One region of the Shewanella sp. BF02_Schw genome, then DNA from elsewhere that is predicted to be linked to it. Evidence: predicted binding sites of a transcription regulator. Region 1 holds the regulator's gene; the other holds the start of a gene.
What was found. Region 1 encodes LexA, which represses DNA repair genes until DNA is damaged. Its sites were predicted from a motif close to TACTGTATNNNNATACAGTA; they were not measured.
Positions count from the first base shown of each region.

Region 2: the regulator LexA is predicted to act here: its motif matches at 6,787-6,806, upstream of HNW13_RS05730 (YebG family protein).

Region 1 covers NZ_JABKAW020000004.1:93,527-101,882, forward strand. The annotation lists gene ctaD (cytochrome c oxidase subunit I) at 1-1,482, opposite strand, end outside; gene coxB (cytochrome c oxidase subunit II) at 1,492-3,078, opposite strand; gene HNW13_RS15680 (SulA-like leucine-rich domain-containing protein) at 3,474-3,980, opposite strand; gene lexA (transcriptional repressor LexA) at 3,977-4,591, opposite strand; gene plsB (glycerol-3-phosphate 1-O-acyltransferase PlsB) at 4,856-7,279, shown strand; gene mtr (tryptophan permease) at 7,279-8,356, shown strand, end outside.
Region 2 covers NZ_JABKAW020000001.1:1,262,943-1,271,298, reverse strand. The annotation lists gene HNW13_RS05755 (DUF2835 domain-containing protein) at 12-227, opposite strand; gene pepN (aminopeptidase N) at 318-2,879, opposite strand; gene prc (carboxy terminal-processing peptidase) at 3,012-5,063, opposite strand; gene proQ (RNA chaperone ProQ) at 5,085-5,696, opposite strand; gene HNW13_RS05735 (GAF domain-containing protein) at 5,974-6,432, opposite strand; gene HNW13_RS05730 (YebG family protein) at 6,482-6,775, opposite strand; gene HNW13_RS05725 (paraquat-inducible protein A) at 6,989-7,615, shown strand; gene HNW13_RS05720 (paraquat-inducible protein A) at 7,725-8,321, shown strand; gene HNW13_RS05715 (MlaD family protein) at 8,308-8,356, shown strand, end outside.

The sequences.
Region 1 (8,356 bases):
GATACATTTGAGAACTACAACAAGGAAAATTAGCTGAGATAAACCAAATGCAAAGCCACCAATCGACACAATTTGATTCACATCGGCAAACTGTACCGCGTAGTCGGGGACCCGGCGCGGCATACCCGCTAAGCCTAGAAAGTGCATTGGGAAAAACAACACGTTGACGGATATTACCGAACACCAAAAGTGCCACTTACCTAAAGTTTCGTTATACATATGGCCGGTCCATTTAGGCAGCCAATAGTAAGCCGCCGCCATAATGGAGAATATCGCCCCAGTCACCAGTACATAATGGAAGTGAGCCACGACAAAGTAAGTGTCGTGGTATTGGAAATCAGCAGGGGTAATTGCCAGCATCAAGCCCGAAAAGCCACCAATAGTAAACAGGATGATAAATGCCACTGCAAACAGCATTGGAGTTTCAAATGTCATTGAACCGCGCCACATAGTGGCGACCCAATTAAACACTTTCACCCCGGTTGGAATGGCAATCAACATGGTGCAATACATGAAAAACAATTCGGCAAAAACAGGCATACCAGTAGTAAACATGTGATGTGCCCATACCAAAAATGACAGAATGGCAATACTGGCAGTGGCGTAAACCATCGAGGAGTAACCAAACAGCTTTTTACGGCTAAAGGTTGGTACTATCGCGGAGATAATACCGAAGGACGGTAAAATCATGATGTAAACTTCGGGATGGCCAAAGAACCAGAAAATATGCTGGAACATCACCGGATCGCCACCACCTGCAGCATCAAAAAAGCTAGTACCAAAAAACTTATCGGTTAATACCATGGTGACCGCACCTGCGAGCACCGGCATTACCGCAATCAGTAAAAATGCGGTAATGAGCCAAGTCCACACAAACAAAGGTAACTTCATCCAGGTCATGCCAGGAGCTCGCAAGTTTACAATGGTTACAATGACGTTAATTGCACCCATTATCGAACTTATTCCCATTATGTGAATGGAAAAAACAAATAGGGCGGTACTGTCAGGACTATAGGTGGTTGAGAGCGGAGCATAGAATGTCCAGCCAAAGTTAGGGCCGCCGCCTTCCATAAAGAGTGAACCTAATAAAATGGTAAAGGCGAAGGGTAAAATCCAAAAACTCCAGTTGTTCATTCGCGGTAGTGCCATATCTGGGGCACCAATCATCATTGGAATTAACCAGTTTGCTAACCCGGTAAAAGCGGGCATCACCGCCCCAAACACCATGATGAGGCCATGAACTGTGGTCATCTGATTAAAAAAGTTAGGTTCTACTAGCTGTAATCCAGGCTGAAATAATTCAGCTCGAATCACCATTGCCATCGCACCGCCAGTAAGAAACATAATGAAACTAAACCATAAATACAGCGAGCCGATATCTTTATGGTTAGTGGTGAGTAGCCAGCGCATTAGCCCCTTCGGAGCGCCGTGATGATGATCATCATGAGCGGTAGCCAGTGTATCGTGCGTTGTTGTGCTCATTGTTTTCCCCTACTGTCCATGGCTAGCGACATCGGCAGGTTGCACCGCTTCGCCAGAATTATTGCCCCACGCATTGCGCTCATAAGTAATCACAGCCGCCATCTTTTGCGGGCTAAGTTGACTACTAAATGCCTGCATTGCGGTACCTGGTTTTCCGTGCATAACGATATCGATATGTCCGCTAACCGGTCCAGTAACAACAGGGCTGCCAATAAGTGAAGGGAAAGCGCCTGGTAAACCAGCGCCAGTGGCTTGGTGACATGCAGCACATGTCGTAGCATAAACCTGCTCACCTTCAGCAATTAATTGCTCCAAGGTTAACGTGGGCAGATCCTCTGGTACAACAGCTTCTGCTTCTGCTTCGACAGCTTGATTGGCTTTGTCGGTAACCGCATCGGTAATGTCAGTTGTCGTGGCTGCAATAGTACTTGCTGCATCGGTTACTGCTTTACTTGGTTCGGTGCTTGCCTCGTTACTGCCTAAAAAGTTGCCTATATCAGCAGCTTGAACTACGTCACCGCTATTATTGCCCCACGCATTACGCTCAAAGGTAATTACTGCGGCAATTTCTTGGGCGCTAAGTTGCTTTGCAAAGGCTTGCATTGCAGTACCTGGTTTACCGTTTAAGACGATATTCAGGTGATCTTTAACAGGGCCTTTTATGATAGGGCTGCCAATTAATGATGGGAATACACCAGGAAGACCCGCACCATTGGGTTGGTGACAAGCGGCGCACCTAGCAATATAGATTTGTTCACCTTGTGAGGTTAGCTCCTCAAGAGACAAGGTTTTAGACATTGATGCCGCAGCGGCTGCAGCTGCATTGCTTGCTAGTTTTTTTTGCTCCACTAACCAATTATCAAAATCGGCCTCCGATAATGCTTGCACCACAATCGGCATGAAACCATGGTCTTTACCGCATAACTCGGCACATTGGCCGCGATACGTTCCAGGCTTATCAATACGAGTCCAGGCTTCGTTGATAAAGCCTGGATTGGCATCTTTTTTAACGGCAAACGCGGGCACCCACCATGAATGGATAACATCATCTGATGTCATCAAGAAGCGCACTTTTTGGTTAATAGGCAGTACTAATGGCTTATCGACTTCAAGGAGGTAATGTTCGCCTTTGGCCTCACTGCCATCAATTTGTGCTCTGGGAGTGGATAATGTGCTGTAAAATTCGATGTCTTTATCAAAATAGCTGTAATGCCACTTCCACTGCGACCCGGTAATTTTTATGGTGAGATCAGCATCACTGGGATCTTCCATAGCAATCAAGGTTTTGGTGGCTGGAATAGCCATGCCGATTAAGATGATGAAAGGGATGACGGTCCAAGCAATTTCCACTTTGGTACTTTCGTGAAAATTGGCCGCGACAGCGCCTTTTGATTTGCGGTGATAAATCATTGAGTAAATCATGATCCCAAACACCACTAACCCAATTGCACAACAGATGTAAAGAATCGTCATGTGGAGGTCATAAACCTTGCCACTGATATCTGTCACGCCTTGAGTCATGTTGAGGGGCATTTCTGATGCCCCAAGCGGAAGTGCTACAAACACCACCAGTAAACAATACAACCATTGCTTCACAAGACTACTCCTCTGCTAATTGCAAATAGCAACTACAAAGAAGAGTCACACAGTAATTCTCTGCTCTATGCAAACTCTTCGGTTCCCGAAAAAAGTTTGATGACCTCAAAGTACTTTGGTGGCTGTAAACATACGGTTTACGGTTTTATTGTTAGCTGTGCACCACGCTTGTACCTACTACTGAACTTATCAATTTTGATTTGGCTCATTTGTCTGAAAGTAATCTTGATTACTGCCATTCACGTCCAATTAAAGATAAAAAATGTTTCATCCTTGTTAACCACATTACTTGTAGATTAAACATTGATCAAGATCACTTTGTTGGCTAATAGGCTGAAAAAAGATGAAAAAAAACCCTGAATTCAATACAGGGCTTGGTAATGAAGGGTTCGTGCTTAGTGAAATGAGCAAAAATTACTTGTTCCATTTGTTAAAGTAGGGCTAACAAGTTGATGTTTGTGAGGTAAGTGAGCATTCACATCTTCAATTACCACCCCTAATGCACGTGCACTTTTGGCGACAATTTCTAAACGGCGACTATCGCGAGCATCAAGTGAGCTTGTCCAAGTTACTACTGCGCTCGATGTACCGCTAGTGAGCGCTTTCTCCATGGCCCATAATGTTTCGACTTCATCTTTGGTGTGCACCAGTAAAATGCGATCCATTCTTACACCAGCACTTGCCAGCATATGTTTATAGCCAATATGGGGCGGGCTAATTAATACAATCCATCTGCCTTGCTGGCTCAATATTGCTAACTGGCTGCACAATTGGCTCAGTTCAGCTTCACCTTGGGTGACAGTTTGTAATGTTTGAATGGTTTGGGTGCCATGCAGTTCTGTTTCAGTTAAATCTACCCATAAGCCCGGGTGGCGTGGCGCGATGCCCATTAGTTTGTTCATAACCAATCTCCATTACGGATAACGCCAACGGCAAGCCCTTCGATGGTTAGGCTTTGGCAACTTAAATCTACTTTTATCGGATTGTAATCTTCATTTTCGGCATGCAGATAAATCACATTACCTTTTTGTTCAAATCGTTTTACGGTGACGTCATCATCAACACGTGCCACAACAACCTGGCCATTACGTGCTTGCTGCATTTTATGTACAGCGAGTAAGTCACCTTCTAAAATGCCAATGTTTTTCATGCTGTCACCACGCACTCGCAATAAAAAATCTGCGGCGGGCTTAAACATGTTTGGATCGACTTGATAGTATTGCTCTACATGCTCTTGGGCCAAAATTGGTTCACCAGCAGCAACCTGTCCAATGAGTGGCAGACCGGTTTCAACCTGTTCTTCATGAGGTAAACGAATGCCTCTTGAGGTACCAGGCATGATCTCGATAAAGCCTTTTTTGGCTAATGCTTTTAAATGCTCTTCGGCGGCATTAGCACTTTTAAAGCCAAGACGATTCGCAATTTCAGCACGAGTGGGTGGCATACCTGTTTCGGCGATATTGTTTTTAATTAAGTCTAAAATTTCTGCTTGGCGCGGCGTTAACGGTCTCATGATGATTCCTGTCTTTTTATACAGTGACTGTCATTATATACAGTGTTTGTGTTCGCGCAAGTATTAACCAACTATTTTTTGTATTTTGTTGATTAAGTATCACTCAACAATATGTTTTAATTAACTATTACTAATGTTCTGTCTTATGTTATTTCTGATAGTGAGAGCTTAAACGTAAAGATAGATCGGTCTGATAGTGTAAGCAGGGTGGTTTCTGGTATCCTATACGACAATATTACAGTGGCTTATGTTGCGAAAATAACCATGTCAAAACCAGATTCAATATTTTTACGAGCATTAAGATGGATTCAAAAGTGGATGGTACAGACCATTGTGGTCCCTCACGATCCTTTTGATGACCTCAATATAGATCCAACTAAACCTTTGGTTTATTTAATGAAAACGGAATCTATTAGCGATATTGCCGCGTTGAGCGAAATCACCGAGGGCTTTGGTCTGCCCAGTCCTTATGAGCCATTACAGCTTGATGGCTTAACCGTGCCTCGTGTGGTCTGTTTAGAGGGCCGCAAGCCACTATTTGGTAAACGTGAAAGTGGTGACAAATTCCTTAATTATTTTACCAGTTTATTGTCACTTCATAGTGAGAGCCCTGAATTAGATATACAGTTGGTTCCTGTTTGCCTTTATTGGGGACGTACCCCAGGTAAAGAAGAAGACAGCATGAAAGCTGCTGTATTTGAACGTGAAAACCCTACGTGGTTACGTAAATGGTTAATGATTTTATTTTTAGGACGCCATAATTTCGTCCAGTTTTCTAATGCATTATCGCTTCGTCATATGGCCGATGAACATGGTACTGATAAAAGAATTGCTCACAAATTAACCCGAGTCGCCCGTGTGCATTTCCGCCGTCAACGCAAAGTGATGACGGGGCCACAATTACCGAATCGACAAGCGTTGTTTGCCTCTTTATTAAAATCAGAATCTATCAAAAAAGCCATTGAAGAAGAGTCTGCAAATAAGAAAGTAACAGTCGAGAAAGCACGTGAAACCGCCATTGAATACCTTGATGAAATTGCCGCAGACTATTCTGATAGTTTGGTGCGTATTGCCGAACGTTTCCTGACTTGGTTATGGAACAAATTATACAGTGGCATCAATATCAAAGGTGCCGAGCAAGTAAGACAGTTACATCATGATGGCCATGAAATTGTTTACGTTCCTTGCCATCGTAGCCATATGGATTACTTGCTACTGTCGTATATTTTGTATTATCAGGGCATGGTTCCGCCGCACATTGCTGCCGGTATTAACCTTAATTTTTGGCCAGCAGGGCCGATGTTCCGCCGTGGTGGGGCATTCTTTATCCGTCGTAGTTTTAATGGTAATAAACTTTATACCGCAGTATTTCGTGAATATTTAGATCAGTTATTTGCTAAGGGTTATGCGGTCGAGTATTTCACTGAAGGAGGTCGTTCGCGTACAGGACGTTTGCTAGCGCCTAAAACCGGTATGTTGGCTATGACAATTAACAGTGTGCTACGTGGGATAGAGCGCCCAGTAACCTTAGTACCCGTGTATTTAGGTTATGACCATGTGATGGAAGTGGCGACGTACCACAAAGAATTAAGCGGTAAGAAAAAGAAAAAAGAATCTGTATGGCAGGTATTTGGTGCTATTCGTAAGTTAGGCAATTTTGGCCAAGGTTATGTGAATTTTGGTGAGCCGATTAATTTACAACAGTTCTTAAATCAGCAGGCGCCAGAGTGGCGTGATGAGCTAGCTAAAGATCCTGACCAAAAACCATCTTGGTTTACGCCCTCAGTTAATTTGTTAGCTAACCGCGTAATGACTAATATTAATGGAGCGGCCGCAGCCAGTTCAGTAACATTGACTAGTTTAGTGTTATTAGCGTCAGAGCAAAATGCGTTAGAAAGAAGCCAGTTAGAACGTCAGCTTGATTTGTATTTAGCCTTACTTAAAACAGTGCCTTATACCGATTATACCTCTGTGGCCGAAGGTAATGGCAAGTCAATTATTGATCACTGTCTGTCGTTAAATAAGTTTGTGAGTACCAAAGACCTTATTGGTGAAATTATTTCAGTTGATGAAAAAATTGCCATCACCATGAGTTATTACCGTAATAATATTATTCATTTGATGGCGTTGCCGTCATTAATTGCCAGTTGTTTAGTGCATTATGACGTGTGCGATCGCCAGCGAATTCATGGCATTGTAATGGACTTTTATCCATTACTTAAAGCTGAGCTATTTATGAGCATTGATGATGTGCCTCAACATGTGGATAGCATTTTAGATTTCATGGTTGAACAAGGTTTACTGACCGGTAGCGATCAGTTTGAGATAACGCCTCGTCATATTACCCAAGTGTTACTGCTTGCTGAAACTATCAGTGAAACGTTGCAACGTTATGCGATTATCTTCAATTTACTGGCAATAAAACCTGATCTTGAGCGCTCAGAACTGGAACGCGATAGTCATTTGTTAGCCCAACGATTAGGCGCGCTGCATGGCATTACCGCACCAGAATTTTATGACAAAAAATTATATAATACCCTGAGTGTGAAACTGAAAGAATTGGGTTATTTATGCAGCGACGAACATCGTGCTGAAGTGATCAGAATTCGTGATAACGCTAATAAATTACTCAGCTCTTTAGTAAGACAAACCATTGTTGATAGTGTGGAAGCGGAGCACGGACAATAATGGCTAATCATATGAATGCTGCCAAGCATCGTACCAGCGGTAAATCTGTATTGGGTGGGGCGATGATTATTGCCGGAACCACTGTGGGTGCGGGCATGTTTTCGTTACCCGTTGTTGGTGCTGGAATGTGGTTTGGCTATTCTATCGCGATGTTGCTCGGCGTTTGGTTTTGCATGCTAATGTCGGGTTTATTGTTATTAGAAGCCAATTTGCATTTTGAACCAGGTGACAGTTTTGACACCTTAACTCGGGTGACTCTGGGGCAGTTCTGGCGGGTGATTAACGGCGTTTCGATTGCGTTTGTGTTATATATTTTAACCTATGCTTACATCAGCGGTGGTGGTTCGATTGTGAATCACAGTCTGTCTGCATTGGGCGTAAGCCTACCGCAGAGCGTAGCCGGATTAGTGTTTGCGGTAGTTTTGGCTCTGGTGGTATTTATTAGTACTAAAGCGGTCGACCGTATCACCACAATCATGCTTGGCGGTATGGTGATTACTTTCTTTTTGGCTATTGGTAACTTATTAATCGATATCGATACCATAAAGCTAGTGTCGCCTGATGGTGAATCGCGTTACCTGCCTTATTTACTTGCCGCGATTCCATTTGGCTTAGCCAGTTTTGGTTATCACGGCAATGTGCCAAGTTTAGTCAAATATTACGGTAAAGATGCCAAAACCATCGTTAAAGCCATTATTACTGGAACCACTATCGCATTGGTAATTTATATATGTTGGTTAGTGGCAACGATGGGTAATATTCAACGAAGCCAGTTTGCCGATATTATTGCTCAAGGTGGCAATATAGGTGTGTTAGTGGGTGCGTTGTCTGGGGTTATTGCCAGCCAATGGCTTGATAACATGCTAACTCTATTTGCTAACCTTGCCGTAGCCTCATCATTTTTAGGTGTGACACTAGGCTTGTTCGATTACCTTGCTGATTTATTTGGGTTTGACGACTCGCGATCAGGACGAATTAAAACGGCAGCGGTCACGTTTGTGCCACCAACAATCCTTGGTTTGTTATTTCCGAATGGATTTATTTTAGCGATTGGTTTTGCTGCGCTAGCTGCCACTA
Region 2 (8,356 bases), on a different contig from region 1:
AAGTAAATACTCTATAATTTATTAAGTGATTTGAAATTCCCATCTTGGTTAAGGACTAATTTGAACTGTCCTTGAATACCTTGAGGGGTTAAATAAGGTCTAAAATACTTACCATTGATGTGCAACACACGACCGTGGTGATCTCTTACTTGCACTTTCTCTGCAAGTCCTTGGTAATATGGTAGAAATGCTTCATAACTTACGTTAAGAGAAAATAATAACTCCATAATTTACTCCATAAAAAGGAGAGCAAGCTCTCCTTTTTAACATACTAAACAGTCTAACTATTCATACTAGATGAATAGTCGTTGACGCTATTATTCGGCCAATGATTTAGTGACTTTTTCATATAAATCTTTTGATAAATCCGGTAAAGCTTTTAACTCTGCTAAACACTGTTTCATTAATTGCTGACGATGTTGATCGAATTTGGCAAACTGAATTAATGGTGTGATCATTCGCGATGCGACTTGTGGATTCGACTTATTCAATTTGACTAAAATTTTAGTCAAATAACGGTAGCCTTCGCCATCAGCACGATGAAATTGATAAGTGTTTGCGGCGGCAAAAGCCCCAATCAATGAACGTACTCGGTTCGGGTTAGAAAAACTAAAACTGCTGTGTTTTGTCAGCGTTTTAATTTGATCTATCACTTCATCGCTATTCACTAACGCTTGTAATGTCAGCCATTTATCCATCACTAATGGCGTTGATTCCCACGTAGACTCAAAGTCACTTAATAACATAGGTAAACAGGCTAGTTTGGCTGTAGCTGCCGCTTTCAAAGCCCCTAAGCTATCAGTCATATTTTTAGCTGCATAATATTGCTTTTCAACTAATGATTCATGAGTATCGGTCACTTGACATAACAATGACAAGGCAATGTTTTTAAATGCACGAGCACCAGCGTTATCTATAAGTATCAGCTCTCTATAACGTACCAATAATTCATCTTCACAAGCTGATGCAAGTTCTTCAACAACAAACTCTCTGGCTTTGGCCAAAGCATCTAAATCAACACTATCTACCTGCTCAATTAATGCAGAAGCAGTAGGAATAGACAAAATTTCAGCCACTAAAGCTTGGTCTATATTCGCATCTAAAATGACGCCTCTAAATGCTTCAACAACACGAGTATCAACCATCATGACTTGCTGCTTTTGCAACTGAGCAACGTTATTCCAAATGGCTTGGCTCACTAACTGCACAGATGCTTCCCAACGCGCCACTTCGCTAGAAGCATGGCGCATAAGATGCACAAGTTGATCAATGCTAAAATCGTAAACCAATTTAACAGGTGCTGAAAAATCTTGTAGTAAAGATGCTATAGGTGCGCTTTCTAGTCCATCAAACACAAAGGTTTGGTTGGCCTTAGTCACATCTAGCACTTTATTGACTATTGATTGCCCTACACTATCCAACAGCTCAACACTGAACGGAATATGCAAGGTTTGGCCCTTCACACCTTGCGACATCACTTGTTGAGTAACGGTTAAATGGTACTCACCTTTATCCGCATCAAAACGGTCTTTTACCGTCACAACGGGTGTACCAGCTTGGCTATACCAACGACGGAATAAGGTTAAATCTTTACCGCTAGCATCTTGCATAGCATTAACAAAGTCATCGCAGGTTACCGCTTGGCCATCATGACGCTCAAAATAGCACTTCATTCCAGCTTGAAAGCCTTCTTCGCCTAGAATGGTGTGCATCATGCGGATAACTTCAGCGCCTTTATTATATACCGTCACAGTGTAGAAATTATTCATTTCAATTACACTTTCAGGCCGAATAGGATGTGACATTGGACCGGTATCTTCAGCAAACTGTTGATTTTTCATCACTCGAATAGCATGAATTCGGTTAACTGCGCGCGACCCAACATCGGAACTAAATTCTTGATCACGAAATACCGTTAAGCCTTCTTTTAAACTTAACTGAAACCAATCACGACACGTGACTCGGTTACCTGTCCAGTTATGGAAGTACTCATGGCCTACAACCGACTCAATACCATGATAATCTTCATCTGTTGCACTGGCTTTATCAGCGAGCACGTATTTGGTATTAAAGACATTCAAGCCTTTATTTTCCATCGCACCCATATTGAAAAAATCAACTGCAACAATCATATAAATATCAAGATCATATTCAAGACCGAAACGAGTTTCATCCCATTTCATTGATTTCTTCAATGATGCCATAGCGTGATCAGCTTTATGTAAGTTGCCTTTATCAACAAAAACTTGCAGTTTGACTTCACGACCAGTTTGAGTCGTAAAACTGTCATTAAGTAAATCAAAGTCTCCAGCGACCAAGGCAAATAAGTAACTTGGTTTAGGGAATGGATCATGCCATTTGACAAAATGACGACCAGAACGAGGCATCTCCCCTTTATCAATTAAATTGCCGTTACTTAACAAAAATGGAAATGCCTGTTTATCGGCTTCAACGCGCACGGTATAAATAGCCAGAACATCGGGTCTATCTAAGAAATAGGTGATCCGGCGAAATCCTTCTGCTTCACATTGGGTACAATAAGCACCGTCTGACATGTAAAGCCCTTCAAGACTCGAATTTGCCTCAGGGTCAAGCAAAGTGACCACTTCTAATTCAAACTCATTTTGGTCCGTACTAATTATTAATTGGTTGTCGTGTTGACGATAGTTAGCTGCTACACCATTAAGTTTCACTGTACTTAGCGAAAGTTGTTCGCCATCAAGCACTAAATCATGCTGATGCTCACCATTACGGATCACCTTACTGATGGCTGTCACTTTAGTGTTTTTGCCATCCAGAATAACGTTCAAATCAACATGGGTAATGGTGAATGAAGGCTTGGTATAATCTTTTAGGTGTTTTTCTTGCGCTTGGTTCATACATGTTCCTCTTGAACGGTACTAATGCCAATATGATTAAATGGGCGTGGTCTTTATCGAATTGGTACTGTTTTTAGTGATTGTGATTAAGAAAAAACGCGCCTAAGCGCGTTTTTTAACAGTAATAAAAAATTACTTTGAGTTAGTTTTAGCTATTTTTTCTACGTCAGCCATATCGAGGGTGATATAAGCCGTTTCATCTAAAAAGGGATCAGGTAACTTGCTATCATCTGTTTTTTCAATATCGTCTAAAGACTTCACGGCAGCCAAACCTTGATGGATTCGACGTGCGTTTGCTCGGTCTAAAGCACGCTTATCATCGTCTTCACGAGAAGCAATTCGTTCACTCTCAACAAGTGATATTGTTTTGTCTTTATGATGTTTTTTAAACTCAGTAATGTCTTGGTATATATAACTGAACTCTACATCTTTGCTGATACGCTCTTTATGTTTAACATCAAGATTGTTGATCAGCATAGGGTTGATATTCCCTAAAGTAGAGTACTGAGCAACGGGAACCTTATCCCATGGCAGAGCATTCTCTTCCTCTGACTCGCCGTATTCGCCAGCCTCTAAAGCACTTGGAAAACGGACATCAGGCGTAACGCCTTTTAATTGAGTGCTGCCACCATTAATACGGTAAAATTTAGCGATAGTATATTGTACGTGACCAATTGGCTTTTCATACATGTCATAAATACGACCCAAGCTTTTATGTTGCTGAACAGTCCCTTTACCAAAGGTAGACTCACCGACGATAAGTGCACGGTCATAATCTTGTAAAGCCGCAGCAAAAATCTCTGAAGCCGATGCACTATAACGATCAACCATCACCGCCAATGGGCCATTATATGCACTGGCGCCATCATTATCACGATTTTGATTAATGCCACCATTAGCATCACGGATTTGAACAACTGGGCCCATGTCAATAAACAGGCCTGTGAGTAATGTCGCTTCGGTTAATGCTCCACCGCCATTACCACGGAGGTCAATAATAATCCCTTCAACATTGTCTTTTTCAAGTTTAGTGATTTCTTTAGCCACATCTTGTGACAAATTCATATAAAATCCAGGGATTTGAATCACCCCGACTTTACGATTGGCATACTGGCCTTCTTTAGGCTCAACCACTTTTGAGGTCGCGGCACGGTCTTCTAAACGAATTTTATCTCGGGTAATGACCACTTCAAAAGGTTTAGCATTAGCCCCGCCTTTATTCGGTAAAATCTGTAATACGACTTCACTTCCTTTTGGCCCTTTGATCAAATCAACAACATCATCTAAACGCCAACCTATGACATCAACAATGTCACCGGTTTTTTGACCAACACCAACAATTTTATCTTCTGGTGATAATTTCTCGCTATTGGCAGCAGGCCCTCCGGCCACTAAACTTTTGATGACGGTGTAGTCATCATCCATTTGCAACACGGCCCCAATACCCTCAAGACTTAAATTCATTTCCATTTGGAAACGTTCTGCATTACGAGGTGATAAATAACTTGTATGAGGTTCAACACTACGAGCAAACGCATTCATGACTGTTTGAAACACGTCTTCGCTTTGTGTTTGGCTTAAACGCTTAATGGCATTGTTGTAACGCTTCTCGAGCACTTCAACAATTTCAGGCCACTTTTTACCGGTTAATTTAAGATTTAACGCGTCATATTTAACGCGCTGACGCCAAAGTTCATTCACTTCGGCTTCATCTTTTGGCCATTGCGCATCTTTGCGATCAAATTCATACGCATCGCCAGCTTGAGTAAAATCGAACTCTTTATCAAGCAAAGACAACGCATAAGCAAAACGCTCATAACGACGTTTCTGTACTAGGTCGTACATGGTAAATGCAGGGCTAATATCGCCTGATTCAACCATGTTATCAAACTGGTTTTGATATTGACTAAAGCTCGCAATGTCTGCCGCAGTCAGCACATTACGACGATAATCAAGTTGCTCAAGAAAACGGGTATATATTTGCTCAGAGAATGCATCGTCAAGTACAAAACGATGATAATGCGAGCGAGTAAACAAAGTTGTTACTCGCTTGCTAGCCACTTTATGTTGTGGCTCTTGTGCTAGTTTAGGTAACTCGCTGATTTGAATCGTTGGTGAAATTGCCCATGCCGAAAAGCCGACAAATAAACTGGCAATTGACGCGGCCAAGGTAAGTTTTCGCATCAACAAGTACTCCTTAAATTTCTATAATAGTATGTGCTCAGCACGTACTTTGATGGATAAGCCAGAATCTAATTGAACAAGCACATCCTCTTTATTAATATCAGTCACAACACCAGGAACAGGTGTGGCACCTAATTTAACATTAACGCGTTGTTTTTGTTTTAAATCTTCTAGCTTAGCCGGCACAAGTTTAATCACTGGAGCCGCTACCGGTGCAGGACGTTCCTTTTTAACGGCAGGAGCACGTTTAGGTGCCACTTTCTTTGCCGGCTTTTTAGGCGCTAACGCTTGACGTTTTGCTTTAGCTTTATCTTGGCTTTCTTTAAGCGTCAAAATAGCATGGTCAATGTGCTCTTGTTCTAATTCAGCACATTCATTACCGTCAAGATCTATACGTTTAGCACCTGCTTTAACGCCTTTCAAATAGCGCCAGCTGCTTGTGTAACGACGAAGCGCTACACGTAATTGTGTTTTACTGACTTTAGAATCATCAGCTAACCGTTCAGCCAAATCTTGAAACAAACCAATTTTTAATGGCTTCGTTTCACCTTCTGCAATAAAGCATAAAGGAAAGGTTTCATATAAATACGCTAAAATTGCGTTGGTGTCGGTCAACTTGTCTGTTGATTCCATTTTTACTTCCACGTTAATAAAGGGACTGATTATGCGGCATACAATTTGCCTTGCAGTCGTTCATCTTTCGTTAAACCTTACTGTTAAGGCTTAACGTACAAAATATCACTATCCGCCAGTTTGCTAAAGTCATTGAAACAAACCTTAACAATTTAACCAAACTTACTCTCAGCTTAATCATCGCTCATCAGTAAATCCAGCACAAATGCGTATAGCGGCATATTATAAAGCCCGCGACAGCGAATGCGACCATGATTTAATCTAATTTGTTCGCTATTTAACCAAATAGGCAAGTTTCGAAACTTTTTACCATGTTTTCTAAACCAATTTGATCATCTTGATCGAATCGATTCAGTAATGGGCTGTCAATATCTAACACTGCTACAACCTCATTACCCTGCCTAACAGGGATCACGATTTCTGAATTACTGGCAGAATCGCATGCAATGTGGCCATCAAATTGATGAACGTCGGCAACTCGTTGGGTTTTATTTTCTGCTGCGGCAGTGCCACAAACACCTTTGCCGATATTGATACGGGTACAAGCCACTTTACCTTGGAATGGTCCAAGGACTAATTGTTCACCACGCTTAATATAAAAACCTGCCCAATTTAGGTCTTCTAGGTTGTCATTTAGCAACGCTGAAAAATTTGCCATAGCAGCAATCAAATCATCTTCGCCTTCAAGTAAAGCTTGTGCTTGACGATTTAATGTTTGGTAAAATTCGGTTTTCATGTCCATTCCTTAAGCTGACACTCAATCGAAGAATGAGTGATGAATACGACTATTCTGCAGATGTAGTTTTAGCCGTAGTCTTTTTAGTTTTCGCTGTAGGAGCGTTTTTAACCTGTACGATGCCTTTTAGCAAGTTAGAAAGCTCATCTTTATTGTTTGCTAGATAAAATGCCAGCTGTTCGCATTTATTTTCATCAAGTCCGAGGTCTGCCTTAATAAGAAATGGCACTAGGTTATCGGAAATATCGAGCATCTTATCGTAGGCATCAGCCTCTTTCTTCGATATAAATGTCATCTTTTCCACCCCTTCTCTGACCACGACAAATTGGGTTATCACTGCCATGATGTAATCCTCACTGTTTTTATATACAGTGCATAGAATCTCACATAGTTAACTTATGATGCAAGTGTTCTGATTATTCTGATATTATCAAGCACAAGAAAATCGAGATTATTTAACAATTAACTCATTTTTCTGCCAATATAAGGCCAAGCAGAGAGGTTTGACTCTTCGCTACCCAATAATGTGTTTTACTATGGATTAGATTAATTCTTCATGCATGAATTTGATGATCATGATTCTATAATTTTATGCCAATCATGTGATTTGGCAGTGAGAAAACGAGCTTTGCCTTCAAGTGCCCGTGCGCTTTGTCCGCGTTGCCACACGGCGCTCTATGATTCACCTTATTGCTCCATTAATGGCATGCTAGCGTTATGCGTTGCGGCGTTAATTATTTTTATTCCTGCTAATTTATTGCCAGTACTCGAAATCCACTTCCTTGGCAGTGTACGAACCACTACGGTGCTGCAAGCTGCTGTGACGGTTTGGGCCGAAGGATATTGGGTTGTAGGCCTAGCGGTAATGGTTGCTGCAGTTATCGCGCCTGGGCTATTGATTTTGTCAATTATGGCTCAAGTTGTAATTGTAAAATTAAAACTGCACAACTCATTTTGGCAAAGAACCTACACTACATTGTTAAAAAATCATGGTTTGATATCACAAATGACCATGTTAGAAATTTATGTCATCAGTTTTCTCGTGTCGGCCTTTCAGTTATCAGACTTTTCCGATGTGTATTTTGGTATGGGAACATTCAGTTTTACAATGTTGTTTATCATCATCTTATTTTTACAACGTGAATATAATCTAGAACACATGTGGAGTTATGTAGATGCCTAGTACTCCAATTACACCATCCAATGAACATATAGTGGACAGCCCTAAGCAAACTGCGAATACCGATAACGAGCCGAAAACTGAGGTTTTACCTCATATTCAGGGCAAGAAAATGGGCTTATGTTTATGCCCTGTTTGTCGCAAACTTAACGTCACAAGTAACAGTCATTGTCGACGTTGTTTTAGTCAATTAAGTAGCCGTAGTTATGCCAGCATCCAACAAAGTTGGGCTTTATTAGTTACCGCGACAATTTTACTTGTTGTCGCCAATATTTACCCTATTACCTTGTTAACTAATCGCGGAGTGGTCACCAATGACACCATTTTTAGTGGCATTAGTCATTTAGTCAAAACCGGTATGTTTCCGATTGCTATCATTGTTTTCACTGCCAGTATTTTAGTACCTTGGCTTAAAATTATTGGCTTAGCGACTTACTTGACGGCTATTAGTTTTAACTTACCAATATCAAAAAGAAAATTAATGGTTGGGTTTCACATTATTGAATGGATCGGCCGCTGGTCAATGCTCGATTTATTCGTTATTTCATTAACAGTTGCCTTAGTTAATATGGGGCAATTATTAGACGCAAAACCTGCACCTGCCGCGACAGCATTTGCGTTAGTTATCTTACTAACGCAAGTCGCAGCAAAAGTGTTAGATACTCGATTACTTTGGGACCGCTTGGAAAACACTGATGACACAAATTGAATCGCCTAAAATTGTGAAGAAAAAGTTATTCTCGC